Regions from separate parts of the Oceanibaculum sp. genome, predicted to be linked through region 2. Evidence: riboswitches for the same ligand, from Rfam matches in the RefSeq annotation. Region 2 holds a riboswitch; the other holds the start of a gene.
What was found. Region 2 has a riboswitch for S-adenosylmethionine ahead of MK313_RS04050 (aliphatic sulfonate ABC transporter substrate-binding protein). Riboswitches for the same ligand answer to the same signal wherever they lie in the genome.
Positions count from the first base shown of each region.

Region 1: it holds a riboswitch for S-adenosylmethionine, as region 2 does, so the genes downstream of both, MK313_RS03810 (methionine ABC transporter ATP-binding protein) here and MK313_RS04050 (aliphatic sulfonate ABC transporter substrate-binding protein) in region 2, are expected to answer to the same signal.

Region 1 is NZ_JAKUSO010000006.1:37,412-41,618, forward strand. It holds gene MK313_RS03800 (MetQ/NlpA family ABC transporter substrate-binding protein) at 1-462, opposite strand, end outside; gene MK313_RS03805 (methionine ABC transporter permease) at 495-1,160, opposite strand; gene MK313_RS03810 (methionine ABC transporter ATP-binding protein) at 1,129-2,190, opposite strand; SAM riboswitch at 2,425-2,499, opposite strand; gene MK313_RS03815 (SDR family oxidoreductase) at 2,746-3,468, opposite strand; gene MK313_RS03820 (M81 family metallopeptidase) at 3,643-4,207, shown strand, end outside.
Region 2 is NZ_JAKUSO010000007.1:4,406-8,612, reverse strand. It holds gene MK313_RS04060 (ABC transporter ATP-binding protein) at 1-677, opposite strand, end outside; gene MK313_RS04055 (ABC transporter permease) at 661-1,536, opposite strand; gene MK313_RS04050 (aliphatic sulfonate ABC transporter substrate-binding protein) at 1,533-2,540, opposite strand; SAM riboswitch at 2,650-2,728, opposite strand; gene MK313_RS04045 (OsmC family protein) at 2,787-3,314, opposite strand; gene queG (tRNA epoxyqueuosine(34) reductase QueG) at 3,609-4,207, opposite strand, start outside.

The sequences.
Region 1 (4,207 bases), on a different contig from region 2:
GACACCATCGCGCAGCTTGATGACGCCTTTGGCCTGCAGCAGCAGCAGCGAGCGGCCGCCATTGGTCGGGTCGTTCTGGATCGCCACGGTCGCGCCTTCCGGCAGTTCGTCGAAGGACTTCACCTTCTTCGAATAGAAGCCCATCGGGAACACCACGGTCTGGCCGACCGAGACCAGCTTGAAGCCGCGATCCTTCACCTGATTGTCCAGATAGGGCAGGTGCTGGAAGGAATTGGCCTCGATATCGCCGGACGCCAGCGCGGTGTTCGGCACGACATAGTCGGTGAACTCGATGATCTTGATGTCGAGCCCGTCCTGTGCCGCGACCTTCTTCACCTGCTCCAGGATTTCGGCGTGCGGGCCGGCGGAGACGCCGACGCGGATGGTCTCTGCGGAGGCTGCCGTGGCCAGGCCGGCGGTCAGCAGCAGGGCGGCGAGGCCGCCGAGGATACGCTTGTTCATGAGGGATACTCCTTTGGTTTTGAATGGAAAAATCAGGCGGTGCGCAGGCGCTTGTTCACCCGCCGGGCGAGGCGTTCGCCCAGCGACTGGATGCCCTGCACAAGCACGATGAGGAGGAGGACGACGGCGGCCATCACTTCTGGCATGAAGCGCTGGTAGCCATAGCGGATGCCGAGATCGCCCAGCCCGCCGCCGCCGACCGCGCCGACCATGGCCGAGTAGCCAATCAGGCTGACGAGGGCGAGGGTGAGGCCCAGCAGGATGCCCGGCAGGGCTTCTGGCACCAGCACCTTGGCGATGATCTGCAAGGGGGTGGCGCCCATCGCCTCCGCCGCCTCGACCAGTCCGCGATCCACCTCGCGGATTGCCGTCTCGACGATGCGCGCGATGAAGGGCACGGCGGCCACGGTCAGCGGCACGATGGCCGCGCTGGTGCCGATGGAGGTGCCGGCGACCAGCCGCGTGAACGGGATGATCGCCACCACCAGGATGATGAAGGGCGTCGAGCGGGTGGCATTCACCAGCACCCCGCCGATGCGGTTGAACAGCGGCGCGGCCAGCAGCTCCCCCCGGCCGGAGGTCGCCAGCCAGATTCCGAGCGGCAGGCCCAGCGCCGTGCCGATGGCCCCGGACAGGGCGACCATGTAGAGCGTGTCGAGCGTGGCTTCAGCCAGCAGCAAGAAGAGCTGGTGCGACATGGCCCAGGACCTCCACGGAAAGTTGATGGGACTGGAAAAAGGCGAGCGCGGTGCCCAGCGTCTCGCCATTGGGCAGGGAGACCACCAGCGTGCCGAAGGGCCGGCCCTGGATATGGTCGATACGGCCCGACAGGATGTTGGCGTCGATGTCGTGATGTCGGGCCAGCCGGCTGAGGATCGGTTGGTCCGCGCTGTCGCCGGTGAAGCGGATCAGCAGCACCGCCTCGCCGCCCGGCTGCGCATCGGCCTGCAGCTGGTTGGCCAGGGCCGGCGGCAGGTCAATGCCGGTCACCATGCCGATGAAGGAGCGCGTGGTCGGGTGCTGCGGCCGGGTAAACACCTCGAACACGCTGCCCTGCTCGATCACCCTGCCGGCCTCCAGCACCGCCACCTTGTGGCAGATTTCCTTGATGACATGCATCTCGTGGGTGATGAGGACGACCGTCAGCCCCAGCTTGCGGTTGATCTCGGCGATCAGCCGCAGCACGTCGCGCGTGGTCTCCGGGTCCAGCGCGCTGGTCGCCTCGTCGCACAGCAGCACCTTCGGCTCGGTCGCCAGCGCGCGGGCGATGCCGACGCGCTGCTTCTGCCCGCCGGACAGCTCGGCGGGGTAGCGGTCGCGCTTGTCGGTCAGGCCGACCAGTTCCAGCAGCGGCTCGACCCTGGCTTTGATCTCTGCTTTCGACAGGCCGGCCAGTTCCAGCGGCAGCGCCACATTGTCGAACACGCTGCGCGAGGACAGCAGGTTGAAATGCTGGAAGATCATGCCGATGCCCCGGCGTTCCCGGCGCAGGGCGGCACCGGACAGGGCGGATATCTCCACACCGTCCACCAGCACGCGGCCGGAGGTGGGGGCCTCAAGCCGGTTGATGACGCGGATCAGTGTCGATTTGCCGGCACCCGACCGGCCGATGATGCCGTAGATCTCACCGGCCTCGATGGTCAGGCTGACCTCGTTCAGGGCGGTAACAGCAGGTCCGCCGCGCTTGGGCGGCGGGTAATGTTTGGAGACCTGATCGAGTTGGATCATGTCCTGGGACTCCTGACGTAAGGATGACGGAATGTCCCCGCTGGCGGGCGGGTTCAGTCGTTCTGGAAAAGGGAAAAGGGCCGGGCGCTCTTACGGGAGAGGGCCGGGCTAGGCCGGCTGTCAGGTTCGACAGCGGCAGCGGCGCATTCGGCGGGTGACGCCGGTCAGCGACGGAAATTCAGGCAATAAAAAAAGCGCACACATGGCTCACTCCATCAACAGACGGGAAAACCACGAATACGCTCCGTGGCGCTTTAGCGTTTGTTGACGCGGCGCAAGCTGCTCCCTCAAATCACCGCGAGACAGGTCTCCCTGTCTGCTGGTGAAGATAGGGATGGCGGTTTTTCCGTCAAGCGGAAATGTGCGCAGGAGGGGGCTGAATTTTTTGCAACGCACAATGGGGGGTGAACTATCTCCGCGGAAGAACCGCTTTCTCTTTCGTCATGGTCGGACTTGATCCGACCATCCATTGACCGAGCGAACCGCACTGACCGCTGGACCCTCGGGTCAAGCCCGAGGGTGACGAGAAAGAAGAGGGGAGAGGGGAAGTGCCCCCTACATCACCACCTGGCCGACGGTCAGGCCGCCGCAGACATTCAGCACCTGGCCGGTGACGAAGCCGGCCCCGTCGGACATGAAATAGGCGCAGGCTGCCGCCACTTCCGAGGGCTGGCCGATGCGGCCGACCGGCACGGTGGCGATCAGCGCCTCGGCCTGCGGGCTGCCGGGCGGGTTGGCGTCGCGGAACAGCTCGGTTTCGATGGGGCCGGGGGCGACGCAGTTCACGGTGATGCCGTCGCGCGCCAGCTCCAGCGCCCAGCTCCGCGTGAAGCCGACCACGGCGGCCTTGGTGGCGCCGTAGATGCCGCGCCCTTCCTTGCCCAGCGCGGCGCGGCTGCCGATGTTCACGATGCGCCCGCGCCGCTTTGTCTTCATCGCCGGCAGCACGGCCTGGCTGCATTGCAGCAGCGCGCGCATGTTCACCGCGATCATCTGCTCGAAGGCCGGCAGGCTGGCATGCTCCAGCCGCTCCACGGTGATGAGGCCGGCATTGTTCACCAGATTATCGACCTGATAGGTCTTCGAGATCTCCGCCAGCGCGCGGGCGGTGTCGGCGGCATCCGACAAATCACCGGTCACATAGTCGCCGGGAAAGCCCTCCTTCGGCGCGCTGCGCGACAGGCCGATCACGTGATGGCCGCGCGCCGCCATGTCCTTCGCGAGCGCCAGGCCGATGCCCCGGCTTGCGCCGGTGATGAGGGTGATGGGTTTCGACATTGCTTCCTCCCTGTTCCGCCCCGAGGGTGTGCCTGTAGGCGTGAAAAATTGCCGTCACTTAGTTGTAAAGTTTGCTGACGACTTTGTTTTCTGTCGGTAGCATGATGCCCGCAAGCGCCGGGCCGGCGTCAAGGCGCAAAGGCCGGTATAGAAACATCAAATCCAGGGATCGCCATGTCCAAGCGTGTGCTCATTGCCCAGATCATGCACGAGACGAACACTTTCAGCCTGTTGCCGACGGATGAGGGGGCCTATCGCCGCCGCTATCTGGGCATCGGCGACGAGATTGTCGGGCAGTTCCGCGGCACCCGCACGGAGCTTGGCGGCTTCATCGACGCCGCCGAGCGCTTCGGCTGGACCACGGTGAACGCGGTCGCCGCCAACGCTACCCCCTCGGGCAAGGTAACGGCGGACTGCTGGGCGATGCTGAAGGGCGCCGTGCTGGACGCGCTGGACAAGCAGGGACCGGTGGACGGCATCTGCCTCGCCCTGCATGGCGCGATGGTGACGGAAACGGAGGACGATGCGGAAGGCGCGCTGCTGGAAGCGCTGCGCCGCCGGCTTGGCCCGCGCGTGCCGATCGCCATCACGCTGGATTTGCACGCCAATGTCAGCGACGCGATGGCGGAGAATGCCAATGCCATCATCGCCTATCGCACCTATCCGCATATCGACCAGTTCGAGCGCGCGGTGCAGGCCGCCGACCTGGTGAATGAGATGATGGAGGGCCGGCTGGAGC
Region 2 (4,207 bases):
TCGCTGTCGGTGCGCCTGCGCGGGCGTGGCAGGTCGAGCGCGAATTCAGCGTGGATATGGCCGGGATTGCCGCGCATCACCACGATGCGGTCGCTGAGCGCGACGGCTTCCTCGACATCATGGGTGACGAACACCATGGTGAAGCGCTCCTCGCGCCACAGCTCCAGCAGGTGATCCTGCAGTTGCAGCCGGGTGAAGCTGTCCAGCGCGCTGAACGGCTCGTCGAGCAGCAGGATGGAGGGCCGGCGCACCAGCGCGCGGGCAATCGCCACGCGCTGCGCCATACCACCGGACAGCTGGCGCGGATAAGCCCCGGCGAAATCGGCCAGCCCGACCTTCGCCAGCACAGAGGATATCTTGCGGTCCTGGCTCGCCTTGTCCTCGCCGTTCAAGGCGAAGCGCACATTGTCGGCCACGGTCAGCCAGGGCATCAGCCGGGCTTCCTGGAACACCATGCCGATTTCCGGGTGCGGGCCGCTGACCGGATCGCCATCGATGGCGACGCGGCCATGGCTGGCGCTCTCCAGCCCGGACAGGATGCGCAGCAGGGTGGATTTGCCACAGCCCGAGGTGCCGACCAGGCTGACGATCTCCGACTGGTCGATGGCCAGATCGACATCGTTCAGCGCGATGACACCGTTCGGGAAATGCTTGGCGAGACTATCGATTGCGAGCATGGTGCGCTCCCTTCTTGGCGCCGAAACCGTCCTGCCAGGCGAGGAACGGGCGGGTGGCCCCTGCCAGCACGGCGTCGGTCAGCTTGCCGGCGATGGCGAACAGGATGAGGCTGGCGACGATTACCGCCGGGCGGCCGGTCATCTGCCCATCGACCATCAGATAGCCGAGGCCTTCGCTCGCCCCCATCAGCTCGGCCGCGATGACGAACATCCAGCCCAGCGCCAGACCGGCGCGCAGGCCGACCACATAGGAGGGCAGGGTGGCCGGCAGCAGTACCCGGCGCACCAGATCCAGCCGGCTGAAGCGGTTCAGCTTCGCCACCTCGACCAGCTTGCGGTCAACGCCCTGAATGCCCTCGACCAGGTTCAGATAGATCGGGAAGAACACGCCAACCGCGATCAGCGTCACCTTGGAGGCCTCGAAGATGCCGAACCACAAGATGAACAGCGGCACCCACGCCAGCGAGGGCACCGCCTTCAGTGCCTGCAGGGTGGGGTCCAGCAGCTCCCGCGCGGTGCGGGAATAGCCGGTGACGGCCCCCAGCAGCGTCGCCGCCGCCGTACCGGCCAGGAAGCCGAACAGCACGCGGGTCAGCGTGACGCCAATATGGCTGGTCAGCTCGCCGCTGGCCCACAGGGCGGAGATTTCTTCCAGCACCGCTTCCGGGCTTGGCACCAGATTGGGCGCGAACACGTCGGTCCAGGACAGCGCCGCCCAGCCGGCTAGCAGCAACAGGGGAACGATCAGCCCCTTGGTGCCGGCCAGTGCCGCCAGCGGGTTGCGCTTGCGCGGAGAAGCAGCGGCCCCCGAGGGAGCCGCCGCCTTCGCGGTGTCGCGGTCATAGACCTCGGCGGTCATCGCTGCGCCGCCTGCTGCCGGTTGACGCGCTGGATGTACTGGTCGTCGATCAGGTCGGCCACCAGCGCCGGCACGTCGGTATCAGCCTTCAGCACGCCGATCTCGCGCAGCACGGTGCCGGCGGCAGTCAGCGCCTTGCGGTGCTCCTCGCCGATCACCGGGTTGGCGAGGTCGGTGCGCTCGCCCAGTTGCTTCTTCGCGATCTCATCCTCGACCTTGGCGGCCTTCACGAGGTAGCCGCGCAGCTCGTCCGGGTTCTCCAGCGAATATTTGCGGGCGCGCTCATAGACGGCCAGCAGCCGCTCGACGATTTCCGGATTCTCGGTGGCGAAATCCTCGCGGACATTCAGCACGCCATAGGTGTTCAGCGCCGGGTCGCGGTGGAACAGCCGGGCACCTTCCTGCAGCTCATGCTTGGCCATGTGCGGGTCGAGGCCGGCCCAGGCATCGACCTGGCCGCTGACCAGCGCGCGCCCGCCATCGGGGTGCTGCAGCAGCACCGGCTTGATGTCCTTCTCGGTAAGGCCGGCCTGGTTCAGCGCCTGCAGCAGGAACAGATGCGGGTCGGTACCGCGGGTCACGGCGACGCGCTTGCCCTTCAGGTCGGCGACAGACTTGATGCCGCTGTCCTTGCCGGTGACCAGCGCGGTCCATTCCGGACGCGAATAGATGTAGATCGCCTTGATCGGGTTGCCGTTGGCCTTGCCGACCAGCGCTGCGCCGCCAGCGGTGGAGCCGAACTGGATGGAGCCGCCATTCAGGAATTCCAGCGCCTTGTTGGAGCCCAGGCTCAGCACCCAGCGGACGTCGATGCCGTCCTTCTTGAACTCCTCCTCGACCCAGCCCTTGTCCTTCAGCAGCAGGCTGACCGGATTGTAATAGGCGTAGTCGAGGCCGATGCGCTCCGGCGCGGCCTGGGCGGCGCCTGCTCCAACGGTCAGGGCGAGGGCAGCGGCGGCGATGCTGCCGAGCTTGAAGGTGCGGCGGGTGATCTTGATGGTCATTCTTGCTCTCCTTGCGTGTGCGCCAGCGGCGCAGGTAAGGAGGCTCGGAAGAGTGGGGTCCGTCTGGTCCAGCTCCGGGACGAAAAAAATCCGCCTCGGCTCCAGAGCCGGGCGGATTTGCCCGCTCTCTTTAGCAGAATTTATAAAGCGCCCCGCAAGCTGAGCCTCAAATCGGCGCTATGTCGTCTTTTTAATCTACAGTTTCTGTGCCGTCAATCAGAAAAATTGCACAGTTGAATTTTGTTGTTAGGCGGCCTTGGCCTTGCCATTCACCGTGTGGCTGACCGCCAGCACCGGCTTGTTGTTCAGGGTCTGGAACACCACGCAATAGCGCTCGGTCAGCTTGAACAGGCTGGCCAGCTGCTCCTCGTTCGCGTCGGTGTCGATATCGAAGGAGAGGCGGATATCGGTGAAGCCGACCGGCGCCTCGCGGTCCACCGCCAGCGTGCCGCGGAAGTCCAGGTCGCCCTCGGCCTTCACCGTGCCTTCGCGGATCTCGATGCCGAGCGCTGTAGCGACCGCCTTCAGCGTGACGCCGGCGCAGGCCACCAGCGCCTGCAGCAGCATGTCGCCGGAGCAGGCGGACAGGCCGTCGCCGCCGGTGGCGGGATGCAGCCCGGCCTCGACCAGCGCGCGCCCGGTATCGACGGAGCAGGTGATGGCTTCCTCGCCCAGCTTGCCGTCGGCCTTCAGGGTGATCTTCGCGGCATCCGGCTGGTCCTTGTACTGCGCCTTCAGCGGCGCCTGCAGGGCCTTCAGGGTGGTCGCATCCATGATCCGTCTCCGCATGCTCGTCAAAAAAAAATCCGCCGCAGCCAAAGCTGGGCGGATCGGGGCCGACGCTTTAGCTGCATTTGTAAAGCGCCCGCAAGCTGATGCTCAAATCGGCGCTGACCGGGAAGATAGGGGCGGGAGGATGAGGAGTCAACGGGATTGGCCTTCACGCTGTTCTTCTTCTGTCATGCCCGGACTTGATCCGGGCATCCAGGGGCGGTGCTCTGCCTGAAACGCCTCAGAAGGTGGCCTCTGGATTGCCGGGTCAAGCCCGGCAATGACAAAAAGGGGAGGTCAACACTCCAGCCACTCCTCCCTGACGTCTTCATCCGTTTCGTCGGGCAGATGCCTGTCACGCAAACCCGCAAACCGGTCGGCATCGAGTAGCCGCGACAGCGCCCAGACCGCCATGCCGCGCACCAGCGGGGAGCTGTCTGAAAGCAGGCTTTCCGTAATCGGTACAAGTGCTTGAGACCCGCTGTTGCCAATCGCGATCAGCACATTGCGCACGAACCGGTCGCGGCCGATGCGCTTCACCGGCGAGCCGGAGAAGAGCTGGCGGAAGCCGGCATCGTCGAGCTGCGCGAGGTCGGCCAGGCGCGGGGCCATCAGCTCGGCGCGCGGCAGGAAGGCCTCGTGCCCGGTCGGCCTTGCGTATTTGTTCCAGGGGCAGACGGCGAGGCAATCGTCGCAGCCATAGATGCGGTTGCCCATGGGGGCGCGGAATTCCCGGTCGATGACGCCCTTATGCTCAATGGTCAGGTAGGAGATGCAGCGCCGCGCATCGAGCTGATAGGGCGCCGGAAAGGCATCGGTCGGGCAGGCGGAAAGGCAGCTTGTGCAACTGCCGCAATGGTCGATCTCGGAGGTGTCGGGGGCCAGGTCCAGAGTCG